3 regions of the Vibrio ziniensis genome follow, and region 1 is predicted to be linked to each of the others. Evidence: predicted binding sites of a transcription regulator. Region 1 holds the regulator's gene; each other region holds the start of a gene.
The links. Region 1 encodes PurR, which represses purine synthesis genes. Its sites were predicted from a motif close to TNANGNAAACGTTTNCNTNA; they were not measured.
Positions count from the first base shown of each region.

Region 2: the regulator PurR is predicted to act here: its motif matches at 3,977-3,996, upstream of purL (phosphoribosylformylglycinamidine synthase).
Region 3: the regulator PurR is predicted to act here: its motif matches at 7,596-7,615, upstream of G5S32_RS00810 (uracil-xanthine permease family protein).

Region 1 is NZ_CP049331.1:1,940,540-1,950,707, reverse strand. Features, by position in the region: gene G5S32_RS08900 (IS4 family transposase) at 1-623, shown strand, start outside; gene glgC (glucose-1-phosphate adenylyltransferase) at 937-2,154, shown strand; gene glgA (glycogen synthase GlgA) at 2,144-3,610, shown strand; gene G5S32_RS08885 (alpha/beta fold hydrolase) at 3,760-4,566, shown strand; gene G5S32_RS08880 (TVP38/TMEM64 family protein) at 4,887-5,570, opposite strand; gene G5S32_RS08875 (TfoX/Sxy family DNA transformation protein) at 5,899-6,486, opposite strand; cyclic di-GMP riboswitch class I at 6,600-6,698, opposite strand; gene purR (HTH-type transcriptional repressor PurR) at 6,870-7,877, opposite strand; gene torD (molecular chaperone TorD) at 8,158-8,805, opposite strand; gene elyC (envelope biogenesis factor ElyC) at 8,964-9,782, opposite strand; gene cmoM (tRNA uridine 5-oxyacetic acid(34) methyltransferase CmoM) at 9,872-10,168, shown strand, end outside.
Region 2 is NZ_CP049331.1:795,891-806,058, forward strand. Features, by position in the region: gene G5S32_RS03610 (S-(hydroxymethyl)glutathione dehydrogenase/class III alcohol dehydrogenase) at 1-191, opposite strand, end outside; gene G5S32_RS03615 (LysR family transcriptional regulator) at 341-1,225, shown strand; gene tadA (tRNA adenosine(34) deaminase TadA) at 1,329-1,844, shown strand; gene G5S32_RS21630 (hypothetical protein) at 1,961-2,086, opposite strand; gene mltF (membrane-bound lytic murein transglycosylase MltF) at 2,267-3,841, opposite strand; gene purL (phosphoribosylformylglycinamidine synthase) at 4,148-8,044, shown strand; gene G5S32_RS03635 (DUF4250 domain-containing protein) at 8,143-8,334, opposite strand; gene G5S32_RS03640 (YaeP family protein) at 8,334-8,540, opposite strand; gene G5S32_RS03645 (tellurite resistance TerB family protein) at 8,703-9,347, opposite strand; gene G5S32_RS03650 (proline--tRNA ligase) at 9,452-10,168, opposite strand, start outside.
Region 3 is NZ_CP049331.1:178,360-188,527, reverse strand. Features, by position in the region: gene G5S32_RS00845 (sodium:solute symporter family protein) at 1-82, shown strand, start outside; gene G5S32_RS00840 (7-cyano-7-deazaguanine/7-aminomethyl-7-deazaguanine transporter) at 246-917, opposite strand; gene gmk (guanylate kinase) at 1,314-1,937, shown strand; gene rpoZ (DNA-directed RNA polymerase subunit omega) at 2,035-2,307, shown strand; gene spoT (bifunctional GTP diphosphokinase/guanosine-3',5'-bis pyrophosphate 3'-pyrophosphohydrolase) at 2,350-4,470, shown strand; gene trmH (tRNA (guanosine(18)-2'-O)-methyltransferase TrmH) at 4,726-5,412, shown strand; gene recG (ATP-dependent DNA helicase RecG) at 5,480-7,558, shown strand; gene G5S32_RS00810 (uracil-xanthine permease family protein) at 7,795-9,201, shown strand; gene envZ (two-component system sensor histidine kinase EnvZ) at 9,439-10,168, opposite strand, start outside.

The DNA of each region.
Region 1 (10,168 bases):
AAGGACTCACTTATGATGTCATTCAGTCTCTCGGCCGCCAAGATAAACTGATAAAACTGAAGAGTAACCCGCAAGCACGTAAGAAGTGGCCAGAGCTGGAACAAGAAGTGGTTGTACGTTTAATCACGAGAGTCAAAGAGGGTAAGCAATACGATGTTCTCACCTCAATGCTTGACCCTATGCTTTACCCCAAATCGGACATAGTGGGTCTGTATGGATACCGTTGGGAGATTGAGCTTGGGTATCGAGAACAAAAACAATATATGCTTGGCAACCGACTCACACTTCGAAGTCGACTCCCTGAATTAGTGAAGCAAGAACTCTGGGGAATACTACTGACCTATAACTTAGTCAGGTATCAAATGGTGCAGATGTGTAATACGTTGAATGGAGATTACTTGCCATATCAACTTAGCTTCAATGGAGCATTAGCTCACATCATGCGCCTGATAGTGGGACTTCCATACTCGTCACCAGGAGCAATCCCGAGGCAATTCCAAAACTTCTACTCAATGAGTGAGAGCTTAATACTTGAACCTAGGCGAGAAAGATCCTTCCCTAGGGTCGTTAAGAAAAAGCCAAGCCGATACCCTAGAAAAAACAATGCCGCTCACCTTAAGTGAACGGCATTATAGCGTTAAGCTACTCTTTTCTTTTTTGATAACAGCGAAATCATCAGCAGGCTATTGTCGGGTTGATGCAATTAAATGAACTGAACTTGTGCTGGAACTCATACTTTAGAATATTACCCTTAACTAATGTATGAGTTTGTCATCTTTAACACAGCTTCTCCTGCTATAAATTTTAGAGCTGATATGTAACTTGTTGCTTTATCTGGTCTGACCTTGTGACGCTTCCCGCTACTATCTGCAACGCTACTTTATTCCCCCCTCAATAACCAAAGTAGACGTCAATATTATAAATGGAGAGTTATATATGTTTGGTGTATTAGGAATGATTCTGGCTGGCGGTGAAGGATCTCGTTTGATGCCTTTAACCGAAACGCGTTCGAAACCTTCGGTGCCTTTCGGTGGTAGCTATCGGCTGATCGATTTTGCCCTAAATAATTTTGTTAATGCAGACTTAATGAGAATCTACGTTTTAACCCAATTTAAGTCTCAATCCCTTTATCTGCATATGAAAAAAGGTTGGAATGTTACAGGTATCACCAACCGTTTTATTGACATTATTCCGGCGCAAATGCGTGACGGTAAACGTTGGTATGAAGGCACGGCAGATGCCATATACCAGAATATTGTGTTTGTTGAGCAATCTGGTGCGGAAGATGTCTGCATTTTTGGTTCTGACCATGTATATAAGATGGATATTCGCCAAATGCTCGATTTCCATAGTCAGAAGCAAGCCAAGTTGACGGTCGCTGCGTTGCGTATGCCTAGGGCAGAAGCCTCCAAATTCGGCGTAATTGAAGTAGACAGTGATGGTAAGATGATCGGCTTCGAAGAAAAACCGGATAATCCAAAATCAATACCGGGAGAACCTGATTGGTCTTTAGTTTCAATGGGTAACTACATCTTTAAATCCTGTGTGCTTTGCGCTGAATTACGTGAAGATGCAGCAAACATGGAATCTAGCCATGATTTTGGCAAGGACATTATTCCTAAAATGTTTCCTGATGGTGGCGTCTATGTCTATGACTTCTCCCAAAACAAAATTAAAGGTGAGATACAGACGACTTATTGGCGAGATGTCGGCACGATAGATTCCTATTGGGCTGCACATATGGATCTACTCGATAAAAAGCCACCTTTCTCGTTGTATAACCGTAGCTGGCCGTTGCATACTTACTATCCACCTCTACCTCCAGCGACATTTGTTGATTCTGGCGAGCGTAGAGTTAAAATCACAGACAGTTTAATTTCCGGTGGAAGTTATATCCAAGGATCAACTATTTATAAATCAGTTTTAGGATTCAGAAGTAACATTGCGGCTGGCTCTTTGATTAGTGAATCTGTTATCTTGGGTGATGTGAAAATAGGGGCTGGGTGCTCAATCAAGCGCACGATCATCGACAAACATGTTGAAATTGCTCCCGGCACTGTCATTGGTGAAAATTTAGAATTGGACCGACAACGATTCCACGTGTCTGACGACGGAATCGTCGTCATTGCAAAAGGAACAAAAGTTGGATTCTAGAAAGGAACAACTCAATGTGTGGTTTACCGTTTCAGAAGCTCAAGGGTTAGTAAAAAGTGGAGGCTTGGCTGATGTAGCCAAGGCTCTGCCTAAAGCTTTGCTGGAACTTGGCCACCAAGTCGCTATAGTTTTACCTGGTTATCGCAGCGTACCTGAAAAAGATTCATCGCCAGTGATTCTCGAAACCGAACTTACTCATTGGCCACATATTCGCTATCAAGTTCGTCAAAGAGAGCTTGAGGGTGTGCCTGTTTACCTCATTGATTGCGATATGTATTTTGACCGTCCTGAACTTTATGCTGAGCACAACCAAGCCTATCCTGATAACGGAGAACGCTTTGGCTTTTTCTCAGCAGCGTGTTTAGATGTGTTGCCTAAGCTAGGAATTAAACCTGATATTATCCATGCTAACGATTGGCATACAGGGTTAGTTCCATTTCTTCTCAAAACTCGCTTCAGAAACGACCCTTACTTTACTGGCGTCAAAAGTGTCATAACCATTCACAATGCGATGTTTAAAGGCATATTTTCTCATCATCAGTTAGAAGTCATTCCAGAACTTAATTTGTCGGGGATGGAGTTCCTCGAGTATGGTCATGACCATATCAGTATGCTCAGAGCAGGTATTGCATTTGCAGACAAAGTCAATGCGGTAAGTCCGAATTACGCGTCAGAGCTTCTTACTCCTCTTGGTTCTCATGGTTTGGTTGATGATTTTGTACGCCGAGCACGTGATTTACATGGCATCGTTAACGGATGTGATTACAGTGAGTGGAACCCAAGAACGGACACATACTTGCCAGAATTTTATTCAGACGAAGCAAAATCGTTGAAGAAGGGTAAGTCTGCCAGTAAGAAAGTGTTGCAAGAAGAATTGCAGCTTCCGCAGCGTGACGTTCCTCTATTTGGAATGGTGTGTCGACTAACGCATCAAAAAGGTTTCCATTACATTCTTCCTATTTTGGAGAAGTTTCTGCGTAACGATGTTCAATTGGTTATCGTGGGAACGGGGGAGCCCGAAGTAGCAAATCAGTTACACAAGATAGCCAGCGTGCATTCAACACAATTTGCTTTTGTTGAGGCTTACAGTAATCGCTTTGCGCACCTTGTTGAAGCTGGTTCTGATTTCTTCTTAATGCCGTCAGAGTTCGAAGCTTGTGGTTTGAACCAAATCTACAGTATGGCTTATGGTACTTTGCCGATTGTGCGAGAAGTTGGTGGCCTAAAAGATACCGTGTTGGATTACGATAAATACCCTAGTGAAGCTACTGGTTTTGGTTTCCAAGAGCCATCACCAGAAGCATTACTCATCACAATGCAACGCGCGTTACTTTTTTATCTTCAACATCCAGATTTATTATTAGAAGTTCAACAACGCGCAATGAGGTGTGACTTCAGTTGGCGAGAATCTGCGTTGGAGTACGTAAAGATGTATAACTACGCAATTTTTGACTAGATAGATAAATGAACAAAAACAGAGCTTTAAAGCTCTGTTTTTGATCTGGTCGAGGTAGAGTAGCATTATTTAACAACTCTAATCACCTTGAAAGGGGAGGATGTGGTACCCTCAGTCTATTCTGTTTCACATTAAATTAAGTGGTACCAATGCCCCAAAGCATGCTTTTTCATAAAATTTACCATCATCCAACCAGTCAGGAATGGGTGGTATTTGTACATGGTGCAGGAGGCAGTTCGTCCATTTGGTTTAAGCAAATTAAAGCGTATAAGCAGCATTTTAATTTGTTGTTTGTTGATCTGCGTGGTCACGGAAAATCCCCTCAGCTCATCAAAGATCTGATCAGTAACAAATATACGTTTAAGTCTGTTACGTTAGATGTATTACGAGTTCTCGATCACTTAAAGATTCAATCTGCGCATTTTGTCGGAATGTCTCTTGGGACGATCATCGTACGTAACCTTGCAGAGTTGGCAACAGAACGCGTGAGTTCTATGGTGTTGGGTGGTGCGGTCACCCGTTTAAATACCCGCTCGCAAATCTTGGTTAAATTGGGGCATATAAGTAAGAATTTTGTACCATATATGTGGCTCTACCGTTTATTTGCCTATATCGTTATGCCGCAAAGAAGTCAAAAGCAATCTCGAAACTTGTTTGTCCGAGAAGCGAAGAAGCTTTGCCAGAAAGAATTCAAACGTTGGTTTACTCTTACTGCAGAGATTAATCCAATGATGCGTTATTTTCGCGATAAAGAGTTACCGATACCCACCCTGTATTTGATGGGCGAGCGTGACTATATGTTTATCCAGCCTGTTAAAGATATGGTGGCATTGCACGAGAAAAGTGAACTATGGGAAATACCGGACTGTGGGCACGTGTGCAATATTGAACAGCCTGAAGTATTTAACCGAGTTTCCATCGATTTCATCCACAAGCAGTTAACCATTAACGCTTAAAAGCCTTCTAGATGCTCTCATAGCCGCAATTCCAGCACAATCCGAATTGCGGTTCGTTATTCTCTCCGCAATGCTTACAGACCCAATCTGGCTGATTTGGGAATGCTGGTTGTAAGTAGTCACTTATAACCTGTTCGGACTGTTCGAGCAAACTCAGATTCAAAAGCCATACATAAGGTGAAGAGGCTTCATCAAAAGGGATTTCCCCGCGGACACTGAAAAGCGTTTCACCTCGAACTTCACAGGGAATATTTTGTTGTCGCAACAGCCCGCACACAATATGTGCTTCAGTTGGATGTTGAGCAATGAATATTTTCATATTACTCGTCGGTGATTGTTCTCTTTTTAAGTTTAGTCAGTACTTGTTTTGCCAAAAACGGAAATATGCCCAATAACGCAAAAGAAAGTAGAACGCTTGGAGATAGTATTCCTGACAGAGTGTCTATATCAGCAAGTTGAGTGCCTGCATTGAGATAAACAGCCGTTCCTGGGAGCATCCCCAACTGACTAACTAGGTAATAACGAGTCGTTGAAATCGGTGTTAAGCCCATAAGTAGGTTGATAAGAAAGAATGGAAACACTGGAATCAATCTTAGTGTAAACAGATAAAATGCACCATCTTGCGCTACACCTTTATTGATGGCAGAAAGATTGTCACTAAAACGGTGTTGTATCCAATTGCGAAGCAAATATCGGCTGCTAAGAAAAGCGAGGGTCGCACCAATTGTACTAGCAAAAGACACTAAGATAAGACTAAACCAAAAGCCAAATAAAGCCGCTCCGAGAAGAGTAACAACGGCAGCTCCGGGAATGGATAAAGCGGTAATCACAATATATGCGATAAAGTAAGCAATAGCTGAAAAAACGAGGTTCTGGTCTATGTATTGAGAGAGGGCTGCTTGTTGAGTTTTCGCATATTCCAGAGTGAGATATTGGCTAAACTCAGTACCCATAACAACGATGAGGGTAATTAAAATCAACCCTAGTATCAGTTTATGACTCATCGTTAACTCCAAAATAGTTGGATAAAACCATCACTTGCTCCTCATACCATCCTAGATAAAAATATGATCAGACTGAGCATCGGTAGAACAGCGAATAGGCGTCAAACGCAAACGCGCATTCATTCGTCCCTGAAGCTCCTCCGATCCATCCATGGCTCGGAGGGTTTGCTTATCGACGCCTATTCACTGATCAGGAAATTATCCAGAATGGTATCATGTATAGAGAATAGGAAAGGCAGAGCCGACTTTAAATTTCATTTTGGTTTTGATTATTCATAAAAAAGCACCCTATGAAGAGTGCTTTGTATCTTTAAGTCGAATATAGAAACTAGAGTTTCTGCATTAATTCATCGCGGCGAGACTGGGGAATGACAGACCAATGCTTACCTTCAATTGCACCTTCTAAAGCCCATAAAAGCTCAATACCAACAGTTGTGGCATGAGTCTCTTGCACGGCTCTAAACGCAGCCACTGCGCCTTTCTGTTGCAGCATGTCAACAGAATCGATTCCTGCTTTTTTGAGCATACGTTCTGTAGCAAGACGCATATTAGGAAGATCTTTAAGTCGGTCTGGTTTCGCTTTAGCTTGAGTCTCGCGTTCTTGTTTCGCGACATCTAAGGCTTGCTTTGCTTTTTCAATAATTAGATGCGGGGTATCCCACACATTTTCAGGTAAGGCAAAGTATTTAGTCACAACAGGAAAACCACGTTTTTTATAAACGTAAGGTTCATAGCCTTGTTGTTGGAAATTCTTTGAGGAGTGATCATCCGCACGAATGTGTAGTCGGTCATTAACGACCAGAGCAAACATCGTGTCATCGATGAAAATGCCAAACCCTCCGAACATAGAACGCGATTTTACGCTTCCTAGTTGCTCAAAAAGTCGCATTGAGTCTTTTAGTACTGGTTTATCCATGCTGTTAGTCTCGGTGTATTAATAAATACGCCACCAAATTCAGGTCCGAGAGAATAGCAAAAGAATACATTGAGCATGTCAATCAAGCGTCAACTCATGTATACCTTTTTGCCATCGGCAACCCCGCTACCTACCAATTATGAACTAACATGGATTGGTTTAGGCCGGAGGCTTTGCGTCCCACCCTTTCAGATGGTTTGCCCTGTGCGTGACATTACTTTCAAAATAATAAACAAAACTTTGAATAAGCATCACATTTATGTGAACTAAATGTGACGTTGATCAAAGTTTGAATATTGGGTTTGCGAGCTTATTACTGTTTTAATATTTGTGAGATGAATTTCACTGGCTCTTATTGAACGGTACTTAAATAGAGTAACTAATTATTTTGTAAGGTCTTTTACTGTATCACGCTCTACAATTTCTGGATGCATTTCGAAGATTCGACGTTCATGCTCTTTATCTTTGATTCGTTCTAACAAAATCTCAAATGCGTTTTTGCCCACACGACGTTTTGGTTGATGAATCGTGGTTAGGGGCGGAGAGAAGTACTCTGCAAGTTCAATGTTATCGTATCCGATTACCGAAATGTCATCGGGTACACGAACACCTTTTTGTTGTAAACGTGACATTAACCCTAGTGCCATTGTATCGTTGAAACAGAACACAGCGGTCGGCATTTTATCCATTGCGATAATTTTATCTGCAGCTAGTACTGCTGTATCACACTCGAAGTTGCCTTCAAGAATCCAGTTATCATTCACTGTCAAGTTCGCCTCTGCCATAGCGCGACGGAACCCCGCAATTCGTTCCTGACAAGCGAGTTTATGTAAGTGTCCACTTAAGCAAGCAATGTCTTTATGACCTCTGTCGATAAGGTATTTAGTCGCTAAATAGCCCCCTAATTCAGAGTTATCAATGATTTTGTCAGCAGTAGAAGCTTCTGGACCCCAATCCATGATGACTTTTGGAATGTCCGAATGACTTTCAAGCATCTCTGACAGTTCTTGTGTTAGGTCGGAGCACATGACTAAAATGCCATCCACTCGCTTCTCAGCCAGCATTCGGATGTAATCTCTTTGTTTCTCGTAGATGCCACCTGTGTTACACAGAATCAGTGTGTAACCCTGACGGTAACAGTAGCTTTCTACACCGTCGATGACTTCAGAAAAGAATAGATTGGTTGATTGAGTAACTAACATACCAATGGTGCGGGTAGTATTGCATTTCAAGCTACGTGCTACGGCACTTGGTGCGTAGTTTAGCTCTTTTACTGCTTCGAGAACTTTTTCTTGAGTTGCTTCAGCAACAAAGCGAGTTTTATTAATTACGTGTGATACGGTTGTGGTTGATACGCCAGCTAAGCGAGCAACATCTTTAATCGTAGCCATATATTTGTCCTGTTTTGACTGCTGATTTCGCTAAATTTTTTATTAGGTAAACAACCCACATTACTGGCCGGATTCAGCAGCGGCGAAGTTTATAAAGCTTCTAGCCTAAAGTCGTTAAAACACAAAAACCGCTTCGATATAGCGGTTTGAGTTTTAAATAATGATTCATCTTTTATGGTATTGAGTTTAAACCGCAAATGGTTAGCTAGCAACGACAAATCAATAGCGCAAACTTAACTGTAGTCACAATTCATGCCCTTTGTTGAACCAACGATGAGTTTCAATTGCCTGTAAGATAGTTTAAATCAAGCTCTAAAAAAGCGACCAATAATACTGAAATTGATGAATAAAATCCCAATTTATCCTTGCTCGCACAATCAAAAGAAAAATCAGGTATCCAGTTCAATAGATGATGACGAATATAGTCCGCTTGGAACTTTAGGGCCTGTTCCATACGGGCTTCTTTCTCAAGTTCGTTAGAGCGAATAATGAGGTGTCCGAGAAAGTCTAATTCGATAGCGAGATGATCATATGATTCATTTGTCTGCTCTTGAACATGTACGCCATTTTGCTCCATTAACTCAGCAATTGCTTGTGCTGGAGTTTTATTATTCATTTTTGATTTATCAATATAAAGAGATGCGTACGGGAGAGCCGAATTCCCATCACATTTTAGAAATAGGTTATAGAAGCTATTAGCAATTTGCACTTGTGCATCTTCATGTTTGAGAAGTTGCTTGAGAGTTGCGCATAGTTTGTGAGTGGAGACTGCTAAATGGTCGTTTTCACTAAGTCCTGCGAGAAAATTGTAAATTTCGGGGGATGAGTAATGTGACAAGTCTTGTGAACTGAGTTCGCAAGCAAACAAACCTGAAAGCCACCAATAGATTTCAGCTCGTTTTTCGTTAAAGGCTTTAATTTCTTTCATTACTTAGCTCCGTACTTTTCTTTATCTAAGTCTAAGCAATAATTACGCTCTGTACGAAATTTGCGAACTAAAGTATGCAGATCGAAGACCTTTGTTGAGCGAAGGTTGGCGAAAAAAGACCCGCATAAAGCGGGTCTTCATATCATCTTTGCAAGGAGCTACTTATCTTGTGTTAGTTTGCCATCAGAGCCAGCAACATAATCGCGCATCTTTTGCCAAAGCTGACCAAGGCTCTCGTACCAAAAGCGCTCGGTTTGCTCCAAATAGCGTGCTTGAGGCGTGTATTTATCCCAGGGTTGAGTAATGTTAGCTTGAGCTAAAAAGTTGGTTGGCGCTGGAATCGGGTTTAATCCTGCGGAATTAAATTCTTTAATTGCTCTTTCCATATGGCTGGCGGAAGTCACTAGTACCAACTTTTTGCTTTGTACGAATGCAGCAGCTTGTCTTGCCTCTTCCCAAGTATCTTTTGCTGTTTCTAACAACACGATGTCAGACTTTGCTACACCGAGTGCTAATGCGACTCGTGCTAACATACGAGCATGACTAAACTCGCTGCCACCAGCATAACCTGAAAGAATCAATTTGGATCCTGGGTACATCCTAGCAATACGTATTCCTTCCGTTAAACGCATTAATGCTGCTCGTGATAGTTCAGAAGTTGGTGGTATATAGCCATCGACAACATGTCCATTACCTAAAACCATCACGTAATCAATGTTTCTTTCGACAGGAAGAAACGCGGGGTATTGGCGCTCTAAAGGCATCAACAAACTTGTTGATATGGGTTGAAACGAAATAAGAAAAAGACTGGTTAGAGAAAACAGAACGATGAGGCTGCCAGTTTTACGTTTGGCAGTAAACATAATCAGCATTAAGCCAATAAATCCCACAATCAGCAGTGCTGGTAAGGGCATTAAAAAGGATGAAACAATTTTTTTCAGCTCAAACATAAACAAAATAGTCCGAAAAAACAGCACTTGACAATAAAAAGGGTGAAACCCTCTTTATTCCTGCTATTCCTATGACAAAATAGCAGCACGAATTCGCTATGATAACCCAAGCCGCTGTGACAGAAGATCGTAATTTCGACGATATTGCCCACAAATTTGTAAAAAATATCTATGGCTCCGATAAAGGAGAAATCCGTCAAGTAATTGTGTGGGAAGACCTGACGCAGTTGTTGGCAAGTTTTGACCAATCAGAAACTCCGTTGCACATTCTAGATGCTGGCGGGGGACTAGCGCAGATGTCACAGAAGCTCGCTAAGCTCGGACATCGTGTGACCTTGTGTGATCTTTCTTCTGAAATGCTCAATCTTGCTAAGCAGGATATTGCCAATAATGGCTTGCTTGATCAATATCAG
Region 2 (10,168 bases), 1.1 Mb from region 1:
GAAGGAAATACGCCTTCAGGATCTTCGCCAGAAAGAGTAAACGCATCAGTATGACAAACACCAGTTGCCACAATACGCACTAATACTTCACCTTTACGTGGAAGCATGACATCCACTTCTTCTATTTTAAGAGGTTGGTTTGGTCCCCACGCAACTGCTGCGCGAGATTTAATGAATTTGTCTTGTGACATGTGCTCGTCCTTTCAATGCAATAACTATGTGTGTTTGGTGTGATCCGAACACCGTGAATAGTCTTTTAGTATAGAAGCTTCTTTTTAGTTAATAATTGGGTCAAAATGAGAATTACTTTTACATAATTGTAATAATTCAAGAGGGACTCATGGCGAGTTGGGAAGGCATTAACGAATTCATCGCGGTCGCTGAGAGTGGTAGCTTTACTCAAGCATCGCTGCGTTTAAACACGTCTGTGGCCAATATCAGCCGACGAGTTGCAACACTTGAAGAAAGACTGAAAGTTAAGTTACTGGTGAGAACCACACGTAAAGTATCCTTAACTGAAGCAGGCCAGGTTTATTTTCAGCAATGCCGCGTTTTAGTAGAGGGTTTGGAACAAGCTGAACAAACCGTCACTCAAATGCAGCAAATGCCCCAAGGTAAGCTCAAAGTGACGGCACCAGTCACTTACGGCGAACAGAAGATCGCGCCTCTTCTTCATCAGTTTTTGCAGCAACATGAGCAGTTGAATTTGGAGTTAGTGTTGACGAATCAGAAACTCGATCTCATCGAGCAGGGTGTTGATCTGGCTATTCGTCTCGGACAATTGGAGGATTCGAGCTTTCGAGCTAAAAAGCTGAGCAATCGGCAATTGCATGTATGTGCAACACCGGATTACTTAGCTCGATACGGTGTTCCTCATACGTTATCTGAGTTAGCACAGCATCAGTGTTTGATTGGAACTTACGAGCACTGGAGATTCAAAGAACATGGTCAATCACGCGCTATCCGGGTGAAAGGCAACATTAACTGCAATAGTGGTATCGTATTACTTGATGCGGCATTACGAGGAATGGGAATGGTTCAGTTACCTGATTATTACGTAAGTGAACATTTGGCTTCTGGCGCGTTAGTCGAGGTGCTATCGACTTATCGTGATGACAGAGAAGGGGTTTGGGCGCTCTATCCACATAATCGACACCTTTCAGCTAAGGTTCGTTTGCTGGTGGATTACCTTACGCAGGGCTTATCTGGTGAAGCTGTTGTATAATTTTGCCCAACAACGGGTAAGAGCAAAACACCATTAGCTTAAAAACGTAATACTAAATCTTCCATAGCCAAACAATCCAAAGCTTTAACTAAGAGAAATCATAATGACCCAGTTCCAAGCGGAATTTAGCCCACAAGACGAATACTTTATGCGCCAAGCTATGGCTTTAGCTACTAAAGCTGAAGAGCAGGGCGAAGTACCTGTAGGCGCAGTATTGGTAAAGGATGGAGAAATAATAGCACAAGGCTGGAATCGTTCTATTGGTGACCATGATGCAACCGCTCATGCTGAAATACAGGTATTACGTCAAGCGGGAGAGATCTTGCAAAATTACCGACTGTTAGACACAACTTTATATGTCACTCTTGAACCTTGTCCTATGTGCGCGGGTGCTTTGCTACATAGCCGAGTAAAACGAGTTGTGTATGGTGCACCTGACCTTAAAGCGGGTGCTGCAGGTACAGTATTAAATATCTTTGATAGTCCTGCGGCTTATCATTATGCAACGATTGAAAAGGGCTTACTCGAAGATGAGTGCCGTGCTCAGTTACAAGCGTTTTTCAAGCGTCGTCGCAAAGAAATCAAAGCGTTGAGAGATGAGCAGAAGCTCAATCCATAATTAGAAATAAGAGTAGGAAAAGATTTAAGAGAAGAGATATTAATCGTGGTGGGTATTTTGGCAAACATCTACTGCCGTAGATGTTTGCTCCCTAAAATATCAGCGTTTAACCAGTACTAATCTTCCAAATGTACATACGCTCGGTGACGTGCTAGCACTTTCTTCTTTGTATTGGCTAGCATACGACGACGGCGGTTAGCTGATACTGCTTTGCTAAGGAGTTTAGGCCTACGTTTAAGCATAAAACATCCCCCTTTCAGTACTAACTATCATAACAAACCCCAATTATTCATCCAATCAGGGCGCCAAACTATCAAACTTATTTGACGTTTCTATGTATCCAACGCTTACTTATTTTTATTTGTAGAGTAAGAGTGAATACAGATATCTATTTATGGGTTTCAGTGTCAAAAATCAAGTGTTTATTTTTTTATTGATACCGAAGTATCACTGATCAATTTGAAATGGTCAGATTCAGAGCTTTCTTGATTGCTTTGAGCCTCGTCAAACGTTTCTTCAGTGGCCTCTTCGTCTTCTTGAGGAACATTGATCACTGTAATGTCATCCGTCCCGGATTCAACGTTAACCACTTTTTGTTGTTCTAAATGACCAATGATACTCTGATAGTAACGGCGAATATTCTCTACATAGTTTCTAGCTTCATCTCCTCGAGCATAACCATAGATTGTTTGAGAAAAATATTTCTTCTGGCGCAATAACGGCAGTCGATCTTTTACATCTGCCCAAGTATCTGGATCACTGCCTTGAAGTTTCGTTAGACGACGCGCATCCATCATATGCCCATAGCCGACGTTATACGAAGCAAGGGCGAACCAGATTTTTTCGTGGTCAGAAACAGAATCAGGAACACGGGCTATCATTCTGCGTAAATATTCAACACCGCCTCGAATTGATTGCTCAGGATCAAGACGATTAGCGACATCTACACTTTTGGCGGTAGGTAATGTCAGCATCATCATACCACGTACACCTGTTGGCGATTTTGCTCTCGGATTCCAGTGAGATTCTTGGTACGCAAGTGCTGCAATTAGACGCCAATCAAATTCATCAGAATATTTTTGGAACAACGGAGCCCATTTGGGTAAGCGGCTATCAAGTGCACGGATAAAAGCACGAGTATCAACGTAATCAAACGTCCCTATGTGACCTATGTATTTTTCTTCTAATGAAGCTAATGATCCTGATTGTTTAATTTCACCAAAAAATTCGATCATCATTGCATACAAACTTTCGTCTTGTGAGCGTCGCATAAACCATGAAATGGGTTGGTCTTCTGTAACTTCGAAAGCTGGTGCTAAGTCGGGATAAATTCGTTGCGACAGTGATATTTCTACTGAATCTGCCATGGTAAATAACAATGAACCATCGGTAACACTTTTCAGTAAGTCGTTGACATCTGAGTTATCATCAACGTAAAAATTGAAATCAGGGTAGTCTTTTTTTAGTGATTTCAAGGTTGTTTCAAAATGCGCGTCGTCGACAATACTAAAAATTGGTTGCCCTTCACTCTGTATTTCTAGCTCATCCTGTCTGTCAACCAATTGTTGGATGTTACGCGGTCGCCACTGTCCTTTTTTATAAACGACTTGTTGTGAGACATAATAGTAAGCTGGACCTGCCCTATAATCTTTAAGTCGTTCTTCTGACTGACTAAGCCCGGCAGCAATGATATCAATCTCGCCATTTTTGAGGGCAGGGAAGAGGCTTGAGAGACGATAAGCGGGTTTCATCTCAAGTTTCACATTCAATTGTGCCGCAAATTCACGGGCTAATTCATAATCCAAGCCCGAAGGACCATCGGGGCCAATGTAGTAAGAAAGCTGGTTGTTTAATGTACCAACACGCAAGACGCCGCGTTCGCGGATTTGGTCTAGTTCACTCTTGGGTTCGGAATCAATTTGGCAGCCGCTAACTAATAAAGTCAGTAAAAATAGAGATAGCGCACGGCAGAATGAATGATTAAAAAGCGTTGTCATTAATTTGAGATCTCTAACATCAATTAGTGCCTTTATATCAAAGGCTGCTCGGATGGCAAAGTGATAGCTTGTTACTAAGCTTATTGTGTCTAAAAATTGTTCAAACGGGGTAAAATTCAAATTTAATAAAAAAAATGACGCAAACGGTTGCTTTTGGTGTTACGTCACAAAAAAAAATCCTCTATAATGCGCACCCATCAAAGAGATGAAATCGGCATAAGTTCTGGTTACTTAGTTTAACGTACTGAAAATTAGATGAATTTATGCCAATTACACCTCAATCAATGGATATAGAGACCTTTGCACATGAGAATTTTGCGTGGTTCCCCAGCTCTTTCTGAGTTTCGTGTTAATAAACTACTCGAGACGTGTCGTGAACAAAACCTACCTGTGACGGGTATCTATGCAGAGTTTATGCACTTTGCTGATCTCAAAGCGGATTTGGACGGCAGTGAAATCGAAAAACTTGAAAAGTTACTGACTTACGGTCCAACAATTCAAGAGCACGAACCGCAAGGTTTGCTTCTTCTTGTTACTCCTCGCCCAGGTACTATTTCTCCTTGGTCTTCTAAAGCAACGGATATCGCGAACAACTGTGGCTTAGCAAATGTTAAGCGTCTAGAGCGCGGTACGGCTTACTACATTGAGTCAGAAGGTGAACTTTCAGCTGAGCAAATCTCTACTATCAATGCGTTAATCCACGACCGCATGATGGAAGTGGTTTTTACTGAACTTGAACAAGCTGCTGCATTGTTTAAATCTGCAGAGCCAGCGCCTGTTGCTTACGTTGATCTACTGACAGGTGGCCGTAAAGCGCTTGAAGAAGCAAACGTTACCCTAGGACTTGCGCTTGCTGAAGACGAAATTGATTACCTAGTTGAAAGCTTCGTAACTAAGCTTGAGCGTAATCCAACTGATATCGAACTAATGATGTTTGCACAAGCAAACTCTGAGCACTGTCGCCACAAAATTTTCAACGCTGATTGGACAATCGACGGCGTTAAGCAAGACAAATCACTATTCAAGATGATCAAGAACACCATGGAGATGACTCCAGATTACGTTCTGTCTGCTTATAAAGATAACGCGGCGGTAATGGAAGGTTCTGAAGTTGGTCGATTCTTCCCGAACCCTGAAACTCGTCAGTACGGCTACAGCCACGAAAAAGCGCACATTCTGATGAAGGTGGAAACTCATAACCACCCTACAGCAATTTCTCCATGGCCGGGTGCTTCTACTGGTTCAGGCGGTGAAATTCGTGATGAAGGCGCAACCGGTATTGGTGGTAAACCAAAAGCAGGCCTTGTTGGCTTTACTACTTCTAACCTTCGTATTCCTAACTTTGTACAGCCTTGGGAAACAGATTTCGGTAAACCGGGTCGTATTGTTACAGCTTTAGACATCATGCTTGAAGGTCCTCTAGGCGGTGCGGCATTTAACAACGAATTTGGTCGTCCAAACCTTCTAGGTTACTTCCGTACTTACGAAGAGAAAGTAACTTCTCACGCGGGTGAAGAAGTTCGTGGTTACCACAAGCCAATCATGATTGCGGGTGGTTTAGGTAACATTCGTGATGAACACGTACAGAAGAAAGAGATTCCTGTTGGTGCAAGCCTGATCGTACTTGGCGGCCCTGCGATGAACATCGGTCTTGGCGGCGGTGCAGCTTCTTCTATGGCTTCTGGTCAGTCAGCCGAAGATCTAGATTTTGCTTCTGTACAACGTGAAAACCCAGAGATGGAACGTCGTTGTCAGGAAGTTATCGACCGTTGTTGGCAGCTTGGTGAAGCAAACCCAATTGCATTTATTCACGATGTGGGCGCGGGCGGTATCTCTAACGCACTGCCTGAGCTTGTTGATGATGGCGAGCGTGGCGGCATTTTCCAACTTCGCGATGTGCCAAATGATGAGCCGGGAATGAGCCCGCTGGAAATTTGGTGTAACGAATCTCAAGAACGTTATGTATTGGCTGTTGCGCCAGAAAACATGGCAGCTTTCGATGCTATCTGTAAGCGTGAGCGTGCTCCATACGCAGTAGTAGGTATCGCGACTGAAGAGCGTGAACTGAAACTAGAAGACACGCATTTCGACAATACGCCTATCGATATGCCAATGGATATCCTGTTAGGTAAAACGCCTAAAATGCACCGTGATGCGAAAACAGCGAAGGTTGATAGCCCAGCAATTGATCGTTCAGGTATCGAATTAGGTGAAGCAGTTGAACGTGTACTTCGTCTTCCAGCTGTTGCAGAGAAAACATTCCTGATCACGATTGGTGACCGTACGGTAACTGGTCTAGTTGCTCGTGACCAAATGGTTGGTCCATGGCAGGTTCCTGTTGCGAACTGCGCAGTTACTGCAGCTAGTTACGACACTTACCACGGTGAAGTAATGGCGATGGGTGAGCGTACTCCTGTTGCTCTACTTGACTTCGGTGCGTCTGCTCGTCTAGCAGTTGGTGAAGCAATCACTAACATCGCTGCAACTGAAATCGGCGATATCAAACGTATCAAGCTATCTGCTAACTGGATGTCTCCAGCAGGTCACCCTGGTGAAGATGCGGGTCTTTACGAAGCTGTGAAAGCAGTTGGTGAAGAGTTATGTCCTGCACTTGGTCTGACTATCCCTGTGGGTAAAGACTCAATGTCGATGAAGACTAAGTGGAACGAAAATGGCGAAGACAAAGAAGTGACTTCTCCACTTTCACTTATCATCACGGCATTCTCACGTGTAGAAGACGTACGTAAGACAGTCACACCTCAGCTACGCACAGATTTAGGCGAATCAAGCCTAGTATTGATTGACCTAGGTAACGGCAAAAACCGTCTAGGTGCTACAGCTCTAGCTCAGGTTTACAAGCAATTAGGTGATAAGCCTGCTGACGTAGACAACGCAGAGCAACTAAAAGGTTTCTTCAACGCTATTCAAAACCTAGTAAGCAACGATAAGTTGGTTGCTTACCACGATAAAGGCGATGGTGGTCTATTTGTTACTCTTGCTGAGATGGCATTCGCTGGTCACTGTGGTGTGAAAGCAAACATTGAAGCGTTAGGTGAAGATGTTCTCGCAGCGCTGTTCAACGAAGAACTCGGTGCTGTTGTGCAGGTTAAGAACGATGAACTTGAGTCTGTACTAGCAACGCTAGCAGACAATGGTTTAGCAGCATGTTCACACGTTATCGGTGCTGTTGAGGCGTCTGACAAAGTCGTGATCTCTTCGGGTAACACTGTACTTATCGACCGTTCAAGAACAGATCTTCGTACTATCTGGGCTGAAATGACGCATAAGATGCAGGCACTTCGCGATAACCCAGCGTGTGCAAACCAAGAGTTTGAAGCGAAGAAAGACAATTCAGATCCAGGTCTGAACGTGAAACTAAGCTTCGATACTAACCAAGACGTAGCTGCTCCTTATATTGCCAAAGGCGCTAAGCCTAAGATGGCTATTCTGCGTGAGCAGGGCGTTAACTCGCATGTTGAAATGGCAGCAGCGTTTGACCGTGCAGGCTTTGAAGCAACAGACATCCACATGAGCGATATCCTGACAGGTCAAGCTGCGCTGGAAGAGTACCAAGGCCTTGTGGCTTGTGGTGGCTTCTCTTACGGTGACGTACTGGGTGCCGGTGAAGGTTGGGCGAAGTCAGTGCTGTTTAACGCACAGGCTCGTGACCAGTTTGAAACTTTCTTCAACCGTGAAGATACCTTCTCTCTAGGTGTGTGTAACGGCTGTCAGATGCTGTCTAACCTGAAAGAACTGATCCCAGGTGCAGATTTGTGGCCACGTTTCGTACGCAATGAGTCTGAGCGTTTTGAAGCTCGCTTTAGCTTAGTAGAAGTTCAGAAATCTGATTCTGTGTTCTTCGACGGTATGGCTGGCTCTCGTATGCCAATCGCAGTTTCTCACGGTGAAGGTCGTGTCGAAGTTCGTGATGAAGCACACCTTGCGGCAATCGAGAACTCAGGCACGGTAGCGGTTCGTTTTGTTGATAACTTCGGTAACCCAACACAACAGTATCCAAACAACCCGAATGGTTCGCCAAATGCAATCACAGGTTTAACTACTGCTGATGGTCGTGTAACTATCATGATGCCTCACCCTGAGCGTGTATTCCGCACAGTGGCAAACTCATGGCATCCAGATAGCTGGGGTGAAAACGGTGCTTGGATGCGTATGTTCCAAAACGCACGTAAGAACTTGGGTTAATAACAGACCCGTGAATTAAAGCTACTAAATTTCATGTAAACAAAAGCGCAAACCCATTGGTTTGCGCTTTTTGCATTCTACATCATCAAATTCGAAGATTAGCGAAACTGACCTGCTTCTGGCAGAAATTCAAACCCTGCTGTAGCCAGTTTTGCTTCAAGAGCCGCGCGATCGATATCGAAGTAAGAGGCTAATTTGTCCAGATCACCATTAAAGTCATCTCGTAGCTTCATGTTGACTATGCTCATTAACATGACGGTATCCATAGAAGCGAAATTGGCGAGATTCATTATTTGTCCTCGAAATCAGAAATCAGTAAGTTTGCCGCAGCAAATGCCGCTTTCTCTCTGACTTCTTTTGGTAAAGACGTATCCGCTGCCACATCGTTAAGTGCACGAACCGCGCAGCTAATTGCTTGAGGAATATAGGCTTGATCGCCACTACCAATTTGAGCGTATAACTCACGAACTAAATCGCAACAATCGTAAACTTGCATAACACTATCCTACTTTTACAGAACGACCTGCTTATACAGAATGAATAATACAGAACGAGACGTCTGCCTTATAAATGATAACTGCTCTCAATATACACAGAGAGCAGATTGAAGACAAAAGTTACCTTTGAGCTGGCTCAATGTTACGTTTCAGCCGGTGAATTATTCACCATTTATCTGCTGATGGATGCTTTGTACCAATTCTTCATTCAACCCAAGTTGTTTAGCGAGTTCCTGTAGGTAGGCTTTTTCCATGAAATTCTGTTCATCGGCAATTAATGCTGACGCTAGATAGATCTCTGAAGCTTGCGCTGGAGTTTGCGCTAATGCTGCAATTTCATTTGGGTCTAAGGGCTTTTTCAGTTCTTGCTGGAATAGCGTCTGAACTTCACTATCTGCACCCATTTCAGTAATCACTTGATTGATTTTTGCCATCTCTTGTTCATCTACATGACCATCCGCTTTAGCTGAGGCGATCATCGCTTTGAGAATGAGTAACTCATGACGAGGATTAGTTTGGTCAAAAGTAGCACGCTTTGGTGCCTCATTTTGATTTGCTTGCCAGTCGTTATAGAGCTTAAAGGCTAGTGCACCTAATGCCGCTGAACCGCCGATGGTGAGTGCTTTTTTACCCAGTTTTTTCGTTTTCTTCGAACCCATCAATAGTCCAATGATACCGCCACCAAGTGCGCCGGCACCTAGTGTGGCAAGTTGGCTTTTATCTTTAGTTAAAGATTGGGCTTGTTGCTTACCAGATTGAACCAAATTGGAGTTGAGTGCTTGATTGAGTAAGGCTTTCAGATCCATAACGTTCTCCTTCTTATTTTTCAGCAGTGTAAAAGAGAGTAGATGAATCTAGGATTAATAAAAAAGGCTGCACAAGGGCAGCCTTTAAAGATAATCGTTAGTGATTACGCCATTTGAGATCTGATGTGCTCAACGATATCAGCCATAGCCACTGGAGTTTTATCACCAGTGCGACGGTTTTTATATTCGAAGTTGCCTTCGTCCATACTACGATCACCGATAACGATCGTATGAGGAACACCCAGTAGCTCCATATCTGAGAACATTACGCCAGGGCGTTCTTTACGGTCATCGAACAGTACTTCGATACCAGCAGCAGTCAGTTCAGCGTATAGCTTCTCTGCTGCTTCTTGAACGCGTTCAGATTTGTGCATGTTCATTGGAACGATAGCCACTTGGAACGGTGCAATCGCGTCTGGCCAAATGATGCCGTATTGGTCATGGTTCTGTTCAATTGCAGCTGCAACTACACGAGTCACACCGATACCGTAACAACCCATTTCCAGAATAACGTTCTTACCGTCAGCGCCTAGAACACCACAGTTCATTTTCTCAGAGTAGTTAGTACCAAGCTGGAAGATATGACCAACTTCGATACCACGTTTGAGCATGATAGTGCCTTTACCACATGGGCTTGGGTCACCTTCAACAACGTTACGTAGGTCTTCAACTTTACCCAGTTGAACGTCACGACCCCAGTTAATACCGAAGTAGTGTTTACCATCAACGTTCGCGCCTGCACTGAAGTCGCTGGTTACAGCAACTGTGCGGTCAACGATGAATGGCAGTGTTAGACCAACAGGACCTAGTGAACCAGGACC
Region 3 (10,168 bases), 1.4 Mb from region 1:
TGCTGAAGTACCAACTGAAGTACAAGACTTGGTTGAGTCTATCCGCTTCCCTAAAGGTGCAGGCGCAGCTCAAGACCATTAATGGTTCTCCCCCTTTTCAAGGGGGAGTTAGTGGGGGGTGACTCCACCGCTATCAAATTAGCTAATGTGAGCACAACCCCACCTAATCTCCCCTTCATAAGGGGAGGAAATACAAAAAAGCCCAAAGCATCGCTTTGGGCTTTCTCTTTATAGTTCAGTGCAAATTAAGCTTTAGCATCAATCGCAGTAAAGTTTGGATTCACTGTCGTCAGTTTGCCAATCAGGTAGTTCAGCAATACACCATACATAGGGACGAACAAACCAAGGCTAATCACGAGTTTAAAACCGTAGTCAACCAATGCGATTTCAGTCCAGTGCTCTGCCATAAATGGATCTGGGCTTTGGTAGAATGCAATGCCGAAGAAAGCGATGGTATCTAAAGCGTTACCAAACAGCGTTGATGCTGTTGGTGCTACCCACCACTGCTTCATCTGACGCAGACGGTTAAACACATGTACATCCATAATCTGCCCAAGCAAGTAAGCCATGAAACTTGCAATCGCGATACGCGCAACAAACATGTTCAACTCACTTAGTGGTGCAAAACCTTGGAACTGACCTTCGTAGAACACAACCGAAAGCAAATACGAAACTACGAGTGAAGGTAGCATGACGTAAAAAATGATTTTACGCGCAAGACCAGCACCAAAAATACGTACCGTTAAGTCAGTCGCTAAGAAGATAAATGGGAAAGTGAAAGCGCCCCAAGTGGTATGTAAACCGAATACGGTAAACGGGATTTGAACCAGATAATTGCTTGACGCAATAATCACTAGGTGGAACAAAACCAAAAATGTCAGGGCTTTGCGCTGTTGCGCAGGGGTAAAGTTACTCATATTGTACCTTTTTAGTTTGATTTGGGGGCGAGGGAACCCAAATGAAGCTTTCGCTTCTCGCTGGTTGTCATCCGGAAGAGTTGTCTCTCCCGTGCTAAGGGCGGCGATTATACATTAATCAATTTCACCTGCAATAGTTCACAAAATAGCAAACGTTTTCTCACAACAATTAAAAACCGAGGCGTGATCTCTTCAGAACTTGCAGAGGGTTACGGTCAGAAATTGCGTCGCTTTTGACCTTTTCCTTGAGAAGATCCTCAAGATCATGCTAATCTTCCGCTCCATTTTTCTAGCCTAAATTTCATCAATCCAATGAAATAATTAAGCTAGTGCTATCTTTAAGAGTGTCGGAGCACAATCCGATCACGCAATCCCAAACCAAAGTGGAACCAAACAATGGGCAAAGGTACTCTGTATATTGTCTCTGCACCAAGCGGCGCAGGTAAATCAAGCTTGATCGCTGAAATGTTGGAACACAACCCAGCCTATGCGATGAAAGTATCGGTGTCGCACACAACTCGTGGTATGCGCCCGGGTGAGCAAGATGGTGTTCATTACCACTTTGTGCAAAAGGAACACTTTGAAGCGCTGATCGAAAAAGGCGAATTTTTGGAATACGCCGAAGTCTTTGGTAACTACTATGGTACTTCACGTATCTGGATTGAAGAGACTCTTAATAAAGGTATTGATGTCTTTTTAGATATCGACTGGCAGGGTGCTCGCCAAATCCGTGAGCAAATGCCCGAAGCTAGAAGTGTTTTTATTCTTCCTCCATCAAACGGTGAATTGGAACGTCGTTTGAACGCGCGCGGACAAGACAGCGAAGCTGTTATTGCTAAGCGTATGGCAGAAGCTAAATCTGAAATTTCTCACTACGACGAATACGACTACATCATTATTAATGATGACTTCGATACCGCCCTAACCGATTTTAGAGCGATCATTCGTGCCGAGCGATTAAAACAAGATAAGCAGTCGATCAAATACAAAGGCATGCTTAAAGCACTACTCGCAGAGTAATTAAACGTATTATTAACAACTTTACTAGCTAGAAACCACTAGCGTAAGGTTGTATACTTTCTCGTCATTCAACATTTTTGTTTATATTGGAGTTCTCATGGCACGCGTAACTGTTCAAGACGCTGTTGAAAAAGTTGGCAACCGTTTCGACCTAGTTCTGATTGCGGCTCGCCGCGCTCGTCAAATGCAAACTGGTGGTAAAGATTCACTTGTGCCAGAAGAGAACGATAAGCCAACGGTTATCGCTCTTCGCGAAATCGAAGAAGGTCTTATCACTAAAGACGTACTTGATGCACGTGAGCGTCAAGAGCAGCAAGAGCAAGAAGCAGCTGAATTAGCAGCAGTGAGCAGCATTGTTCACAACCGTTAATCCCCTGCAAGTAAGACAATAGACAACTCTCGGGCCTATAATTTGTATCTATTCGATAGCCTCAAAGACGTTGCCCAGGAATATCTCACAGAGCCTCAACTTGAGGCTCTACGCCAATCTTATATAGTGGCAAGAGATGCCCACGAAGGGCAAACCCGCTCAAGCGGCGAACCTTATATTATTCACCCAGTGGCAGTAGCTCGAATTCTGGCAGAAATGCGTTTGGATTTAGAAACACTGCAAGCAGCCCTCCTTCACGACGTTATCGAAGACTGCGACGTCACCAAAGAAGATTTAGAAACTCAATTTGGTCAAGCTGTTGCTGAACTGGTTGATGGGGTCTCTAAGCTCGACAAACTTAAATTCCGCGATAGAAAAGAAGCTCAAGCAGAGAACTTTCGCAAAATGGTTCTTGCGATGGTGCAAGACATCCGCGTGATTCTGATCAAGCTTTCTGACCGTACGCACAACATGCGAACATTAGGTGCTCTTCGTCCGGATAAAAAGCGTCGTATTGCCCGAGAAACCCTAGAGATTTACGCACCACTCGCCCACCGTTTAGGTATTCACAACATTAAAACCGAGTTAGAAGAGCTAGGTTTTGAAGCGTTATATCCGAACCGATATCGAGTTCTAAAAGAAGTCGTGAAAGCGGCGCGTGGTAACCGCAAAGAGATGATTCAACGCATCCATAGCGAGATCGAAGGTCGCCTGCACGAAGTTGGCTTACCTGCTCGCGTGTTTGGTCGTGAAAAGAACCTTTTCTCCATCTACAACAAGATGAAGACTAAAGAGCAACGCTTCCACACCATCATGGATATCTATGCGTTTCGTGTTGTGGTTGATAGCGCTGACACCTGTTACCGAGCACTAGGTCAAGTACACAGCCTGTATAAACCGCGTCCGGGTCGAATGAAAGACTACATTGCTGTTCCAAAAGCGAACGGCTATCAGTCTCTGCATACCTCAATGGTTGGCCCACACGGCGTACCTGTTGAAGTTCAAATCCGAACTGAAGATATGGACCAAATGGCGGACAAAGGTGTGGCAGCACACTGGTCATATAAAGCCAATGGCGACCGCACCGGCACAACAGCACAGATCAAAGCTCAGCGTTGGATGCAAAGCCTGCTTGAACTACAGCAAAGTGCAGGTAACTCGTTCGAATTTATCGAAAACGTTAAGTCCGATCTATTCCCAGATGAGATTTACGTCTTTACACCTAAAGGTCGTATCGTTGAACTGCCTGTTGGCGCAACAGCGGTAGACTTCGCCTATGCGGTGCATACCGACGTCGGTAACACCTGTGTAGGTACTCGAGTTGATCGCAACCCTTACCCACTAAGCAAGCCACTGAAGAATGGTCAAACCGTTGAAATCATCAGTGCTCCGGGTGCGCGTCCAAATGCCGCATGGCTAAACTACGTAGTGACTTCACGTGCTCGTACTAAGATCCGTCAGGTTCTGAAAACCATGCGCCGTGAAGAATCAGTGAGCTTGGGTCGCCGCCTGCTGAATCACGCCTTAGGTGAAGAGTCGATCTCCACCATCAACAAAGACAGTGTGCAACATGTTCTTAGCGATCTAAAACTTTCTAGCGTTGACGATTTATTAGCAGCGATTGGCCTTGGCGAATTAATGAGTATCGTGATTGCTCGTCGTCTACTAGGCAATGCTGATGAATTAACCGAAGTAGAAAGCAAAGACGGTCAACCTAAGAAGAAACTGCCGATCCGAGGTGCAGAAGGTATTCTGTTAACCTTCGCCAACTGCTGTCACCCAATTCCGGATGACCACATTATTGCGCACGTTTCTCCGGGCCGTGGATTGGTGGTGCACCGCGAAACCTGTCCTAACGTACGCGGGCATCAGAAAGAGCCTGATAAGTACATGGCGGTGGAATGGACCAAAGATTACGATCAAGACTTCATCACTGAACTGAAAGTCGATATGCAAAACCGCCAAGGCGCACTTGCAGAACTGACTAATGTGATTTCGAAGACAGGCTCCAATATTCATGGTCTGTCGACAGAAGAACGTGATGGCCGTCTGTACACAGTAACTGTGGTACTGACCACAAAAGATCGTGTTCATCTTGCTGGCATTATGAAGAAAATTCGTGCAATGCCAAACGCACCGAAGGTGAGACGCAGAAGGCACTAATAGCGCCTATGCTTAAGTAACCTAACGATGTAGCCCTTGATATGGCCTATCAAGGGCTTTTTTATTTTATGTGGTGACCGTTTACCAACCACAGACTATACCCAAACTACTTGGAGTTGCAGGTAGGCGGCAAGTGAGTGAATCCCCATGAGCATAGTAAACTATGTGATTGGGGTGAACGAACGTAGACCCCGTACAAAAACATAAAGCACTGCAGCTTCAAGTAGTAAGGGGATAAAGCATAGAAAATTTATTATGAACTTAGAACGTTACACTCGAATTCAAGAGGTGCTGAAAGCACGCCAACCTGATCTGACCGTATGTTTAGAAGAAGTACACAAGCCAAATAACGTATCTGCGGTCATTCGTACTGCCGATGCAATTGGATTACACAAAATCCATGCGGTTTGGCCAAACAAACAAATGCGTACTCTTGCTCATACCTCAGCAGGCGCTCGTAACTGGGTCGAAGTCGATACTCACGATAGTATTCAAGATGCGATAAAAGCGCTAAAAGCGCAGAACATGCAGGTATTAGTGACCAACCTTTCCGAAAAAGCGATAGATTTTCGTGAAATTGATTACACCAAACCGACAGCGATTATCGTGGGTAGTGAAAAAGTGGGTATCTCAAAACAAGCTCTTGAGCTGGCCGATCAAGACATCGTGATTCCTATGGTAGGAATGGTGCAATCACTCAACGTATCGGTTGCTAGCGCACTGATTCTGTATGAGGCACAACGTCAACGCCAAGCTGCTGGTATGTATCAGCAGGAAAAAAGCCCGCTTCCTGAAGAAACCATTCATCGTATTTTGTTCGAGCGCGGTCACCCTGTATTAGCCAAAGTGGCTAAACGTAAGAAGCTTCCCTATCCACCACTGGATGACGAAGGCCAAATTGTGGCAGATGAATCTTGGTGGAAAGCGATGCAGAGCAAATAATTCCCCTGTACAAAAACACAGCTTAATGTTTGAATAACCTTTATTTCAAACAGCTAAATGGTTGATTATGTCTCAGCTTTTATCAGCAATTCCATTAACCTCACTTTCCGGAGTGGGGGCAAAAGTGGCCGAAAAACTGGAGAAAGTTGGGCTTATCACCGTACAAGATTTGCTGTTCCACCTGCCGTTACGCTATGAAGATCGCACTCGAATCTACCCAATAGTAAAACTGCATCCGGGTCTTTGGGCAGCGGTGCAAGGTAAAGTGATGGCGGTCGATACTACTTTCGGTCGTCGCAAAATGCTGACAGTAAAAATCAGCGACGGAAACGGCACGCTCACGCTACGCTTTTTCAACTTTACCGCAGGGATTAAAAACAATTTTACCGAAGGTAAGTTAGTACACGCTTACGGCGAAATTAAACGTGGCAATACTGGGCTGGAGATTATTCATCCTGAATACAAGTTCTATTTCCCAGAACAAAAGCCCGATGTTGAAGCTAACCTGACTCCAGTCTACCCGACCACTGAAGGTCTGCGTCAGCTCACTCTGCGCAGCCTGACTGATCAAGCGTTATCACTACTTGATAAAGCAGCAGTGCAAGAACTGCTTCCATCCGGTTTATACGATCATCAAATAACTCTGGCTCAGGCGTTGCACACCATCCACCGCCCACCATCGGATATCGATTTAAGTCTGTTTGATGATGGTCGCCATCCGGCGCAAATTCGCCTGATTATGGAAGAACTGCTGGCTCAAAACCTATCCATGTTGGCTGTTCGCAGTAAAGGGCAGCAAGATGTCGCTTTGCCGCTAAAAGCGTCAGACTCTCTGAAAAATCAGCTGTTGGCTCAATTACCTTTTTCACCAACCAATGCCCAAACTCGGGTGGTTAACGAAATCGAAACTGATCTCGCAAAACCTCACCCTATGATGCGTTTAGTTCAAGGGGATGTAGGTTCAGGTAAAACTCTCGTTGCTGCTCTAGCGGCTGCCAGAGCCATTGAAAATGGCTACCAAGTCGCCTTGATGGCACCAACAGAATTGTTAGCGGAGCAACACGCCATAAACTTCAGCCAGTGGTTTGAAGCGATGGGTATCAAAGTAGGTTGGCTAGCGGGCAAACTCAAAGGCAAAGCCAAAGAAGCCGAGCTCGCGCGTATTGCCAGTGGTGAAGTAAAAATGGTAGTGGGTACTCACGCACTGTTCCAAGAACACGTGGTTTTTGATCATTTAGCGTTAGTGATTATCGATGAGCAGCATCGTTTTGGTGTCCACCAGCGACTAGAGTTACGCGAGAAAGGCGCTAAACAAGGCGCGTATCCTCATCAGCTCATCATGACAGCCACCCCTATTCCTCGAACTCTGGCAATGACTGCTTATGCGGATTTAGAAACCTCGATTATCGATGAACTTCCGCCGGGCAGAACGCCGATTCAAACCGTCGCAATTCCAGATACCAAACGAGACGACATTGTTGAACGCGTACGTAATGCTTGTTTGAATGAAGGCAAGCAAGCCTATTGGGTTTGTACTCTGATTGATGAATCTGAAGTCTTGGAAGCACAAGCTGCAGCTGATACTGCAGAAGAGCTGCAACGCAAACTGCCCGATGTCAAAATCGGTTTGGTTCACGGCAGAATGAAGCCAACCGAGAAACAAGAAGTGATGCAGGCATTTAAAAACAATGAGTTGCATCTTCTTGTCGCAACTACAGTGATTGAAGTAGGTGTGGATGTACCCAACTCAAGCTTAATGATCATTGAAAACCCAGAGCGCTTAGGCTTAGCCCAGTTGCACCAGCTGCGTGGTCGTGTTGGTCGAGGCTCGGTTGCCAGTCATTGTGTACTTTTGTACCACGCGCCACTTTCTAAAACCGCGCAGAAACGCCTTGGCGTATTACGTGAAAGTAATGACGGGTTCGTTATCGCGCAGCGAGACTTGGAAATTCGTGGTCCCGGGGAACTACTAGGCACCAAGCAGACGGGTTTGGCTGATTTCAAAATTGCTGACTTAGTACGAGATCAGCGCCTTATTCCAGAAGTTCAGCGTATTGCTCGCCATATTCATGACAATTACCCAAGTAATGCTACCGCTATTATCGATCGCTGGCTTGACGAACGAGATGTTTATGCAAAAGCTTAATCCTTAAAAATCGCAGCTGTTTTCCTTTGCACCAAACTTAAGCAAACGTTTGCCTTTTACAGTTATTACTCTATAATTCTCGCAAAATTTAGCCTCAAAGCTCTATAAACCTTGAAAGCTTTAAGGCTATTTTTCAGAGCAGAACCTGATTAACAGCAATCACAGACAACCATTCTGCTCCACGAGGAATGCCCATTCAGCGCATCTTTGTGAATCACTCACTTAGGAAAATAAAAATGACAACCGAAAACGCGGCTCGTAAGTCCGATCTTGTCTACCAACTCAATGACAGACCGCCTTTGCCACACACTTTTTTTGCTGCACTTCAGCACCTGCTTGCTATGTTCGTTGCTGTTATTACGCCATCTCTGATTATTTGCCAAAGTTTGGGCGTTCCAGCAGCTGAAACCAACACCATTATCAGCATGTCTTTATTTGCTTCAGGTGTATCTTCATTTATTCAAATTCGAACTATTGGTCCTATCGGCTCAGGCTTGTTATCGATTCAAGGCACCAGCTTTAACTTCTTAGGTCCAATCATTGGTGCCGGTCTTGCGCTAAAAGCTGGCGGTGCTGATATTCAAACCATGATGGCGGCCATTTTCGGTACTATTTTAGTCGCATCATTTGCTGAAATTCTGCTTTCTCGCGTATTGGAATTTGCACAACGCGTTATCACACCGCTGGTATCAGGTATTGTCGTTACACTGATCGGTCTCACTCTGATCCAAGTTGGTCTAGTCTCTATGGGTGGGGGCTACGCGGCAATGGGCGACGGTAGTTTCGGTAGTCTTGATAAACTGGCTCTAGCAGGAACCGTTCTAGCCATCATCATTTTGCTAAACCGTGCACGTAACCCATATATTCGCGTTGCCTCAATTGTGATTGCGATGCTTGTGGGCGTTGCGATGGCTTATTTCATGGGCATGGTCGATACCAGCAAAATAAGTGAAACATCGCTGATCGCACTACCTGTACCGATGCAATATGGTTTGAGCTTTGACTGGTCACTGTTCATTCCTCTAGTACTGATTTTCTTAATCACCGCTTTAGAAGCCATCGGTGATATCACTGCAACGTCGGAAGTGTCAGGAGAGCCAGTAAAAGGCCCGATTTACATGAAGCGTATCAAAGGTGGGGTTTTAGCAGATGGCGTTAACTCAGCACTTGCTGCTGTATTTAACAGCTTCCCGAACTCAACCTTTAGCCAGAATAACGGCGTGATTCTACTGACTGGCGTTGCTAGCCGTTACGTGGGTTACTTTATCGCAGGTATGCTCGTGCTATTAGGTTTATTCCCTGGCGTAGCAAGCTTTGTTCAGTTGATCCCTGAGCCAGTACTCGGCGGTGCGACCATAGTCATGTTCGGTACTATCGCGGCGGCAGGTATCCGTATCATTGCTCGTGTCGATTTAGACCGTCGCGCGATTCTTATCATAGCTCTGTCATTTTCAATGGGTCTGGGCATCGCACAGAAACCTGAAATCCTGCAGTTTATGCCTGATTTTGTGAAAAGCATTTTCTCGACGGGTGTTGCGGCTGGCGGTATTACCGCGATTCTTTTAAACCTGCTGCTACCGGAAACGAAGCCAGTAAGAAAAGAGCAACCTGAGCAAGAATTGGAACAAGCTCTAGATTCATAGTGCTTATGATGATTTAAGAAAAAGGCTCGCACAATGCGAGCCTTTTTAATTCCAAAATTGATTTGCTAGATATTCAATCATACCATTCTGGATAGTGAATATGCGTCGATAAGCAAACCCTCCGAGCCATGGATGGCTCAGCGGAGCTTCAGGGACGAATGAATGCGCGTTTGCGTTTGACGCCTATTCGCAGTTCTGCCGATGCTCAGTCTGATCATATTTTGATCTAGGATGGTATCACTTGGTCGGAAAGCTAATCTGCGCCCGTAAACCACCTTCACTGCGATTGCTGACCATGACAGAGCCGCTGTGCTGGCTAATAATACGTTTCACTATCGCGAGTCCCAAACCGGTACCTTCGCTACCGCGAGCAGTGTCTCCGCGAGTAAAAGGTTCAAATACCTTGTTCACTTGGCTTGGTTCAATGCCTGGTCCATTGTCTTCCACACAAATCCACACCATGCTGTTGTCCGCTGTGACACCAGAGCTGACTCTCACCCAGCCATTTCCGTAACGAACCGCATTCACCACTAAGTTACTAACCGCACGCTTAATTGCAATTGGGTTACCAAACGCAGTCGCTTTGCCTTTGTGCAGTTCAACTTCAATCTGCACTTCGTATCCGCCTTCTGAGCTTGCCACATCCTGAGCAATATCGTTGACATTCACCTTTTCGAATGTCTGTTTATTCACAGGCTTCAAATAGTCCATAAACTGGCTGATGATCTCATTACACTCTTCGGTGTCACTGATGATTCCTTCTGCCAAATAGCTGTCTTCTGGAGCCATCATCTCTGTGGCTAATCGAATGCGGGTCAGTGGAGTACGCAGATCATGACTGATACCTGCCATCAACAGAGCTCGGTCTTCTTCTAACGCTTGTATCCCTTTTGACATCTGGTTAAAAGCGCGTGTTACTGAGCGAATTTCCGAAGCACCTCTCTCCGGTAGCGGTGGTGGCACCTCT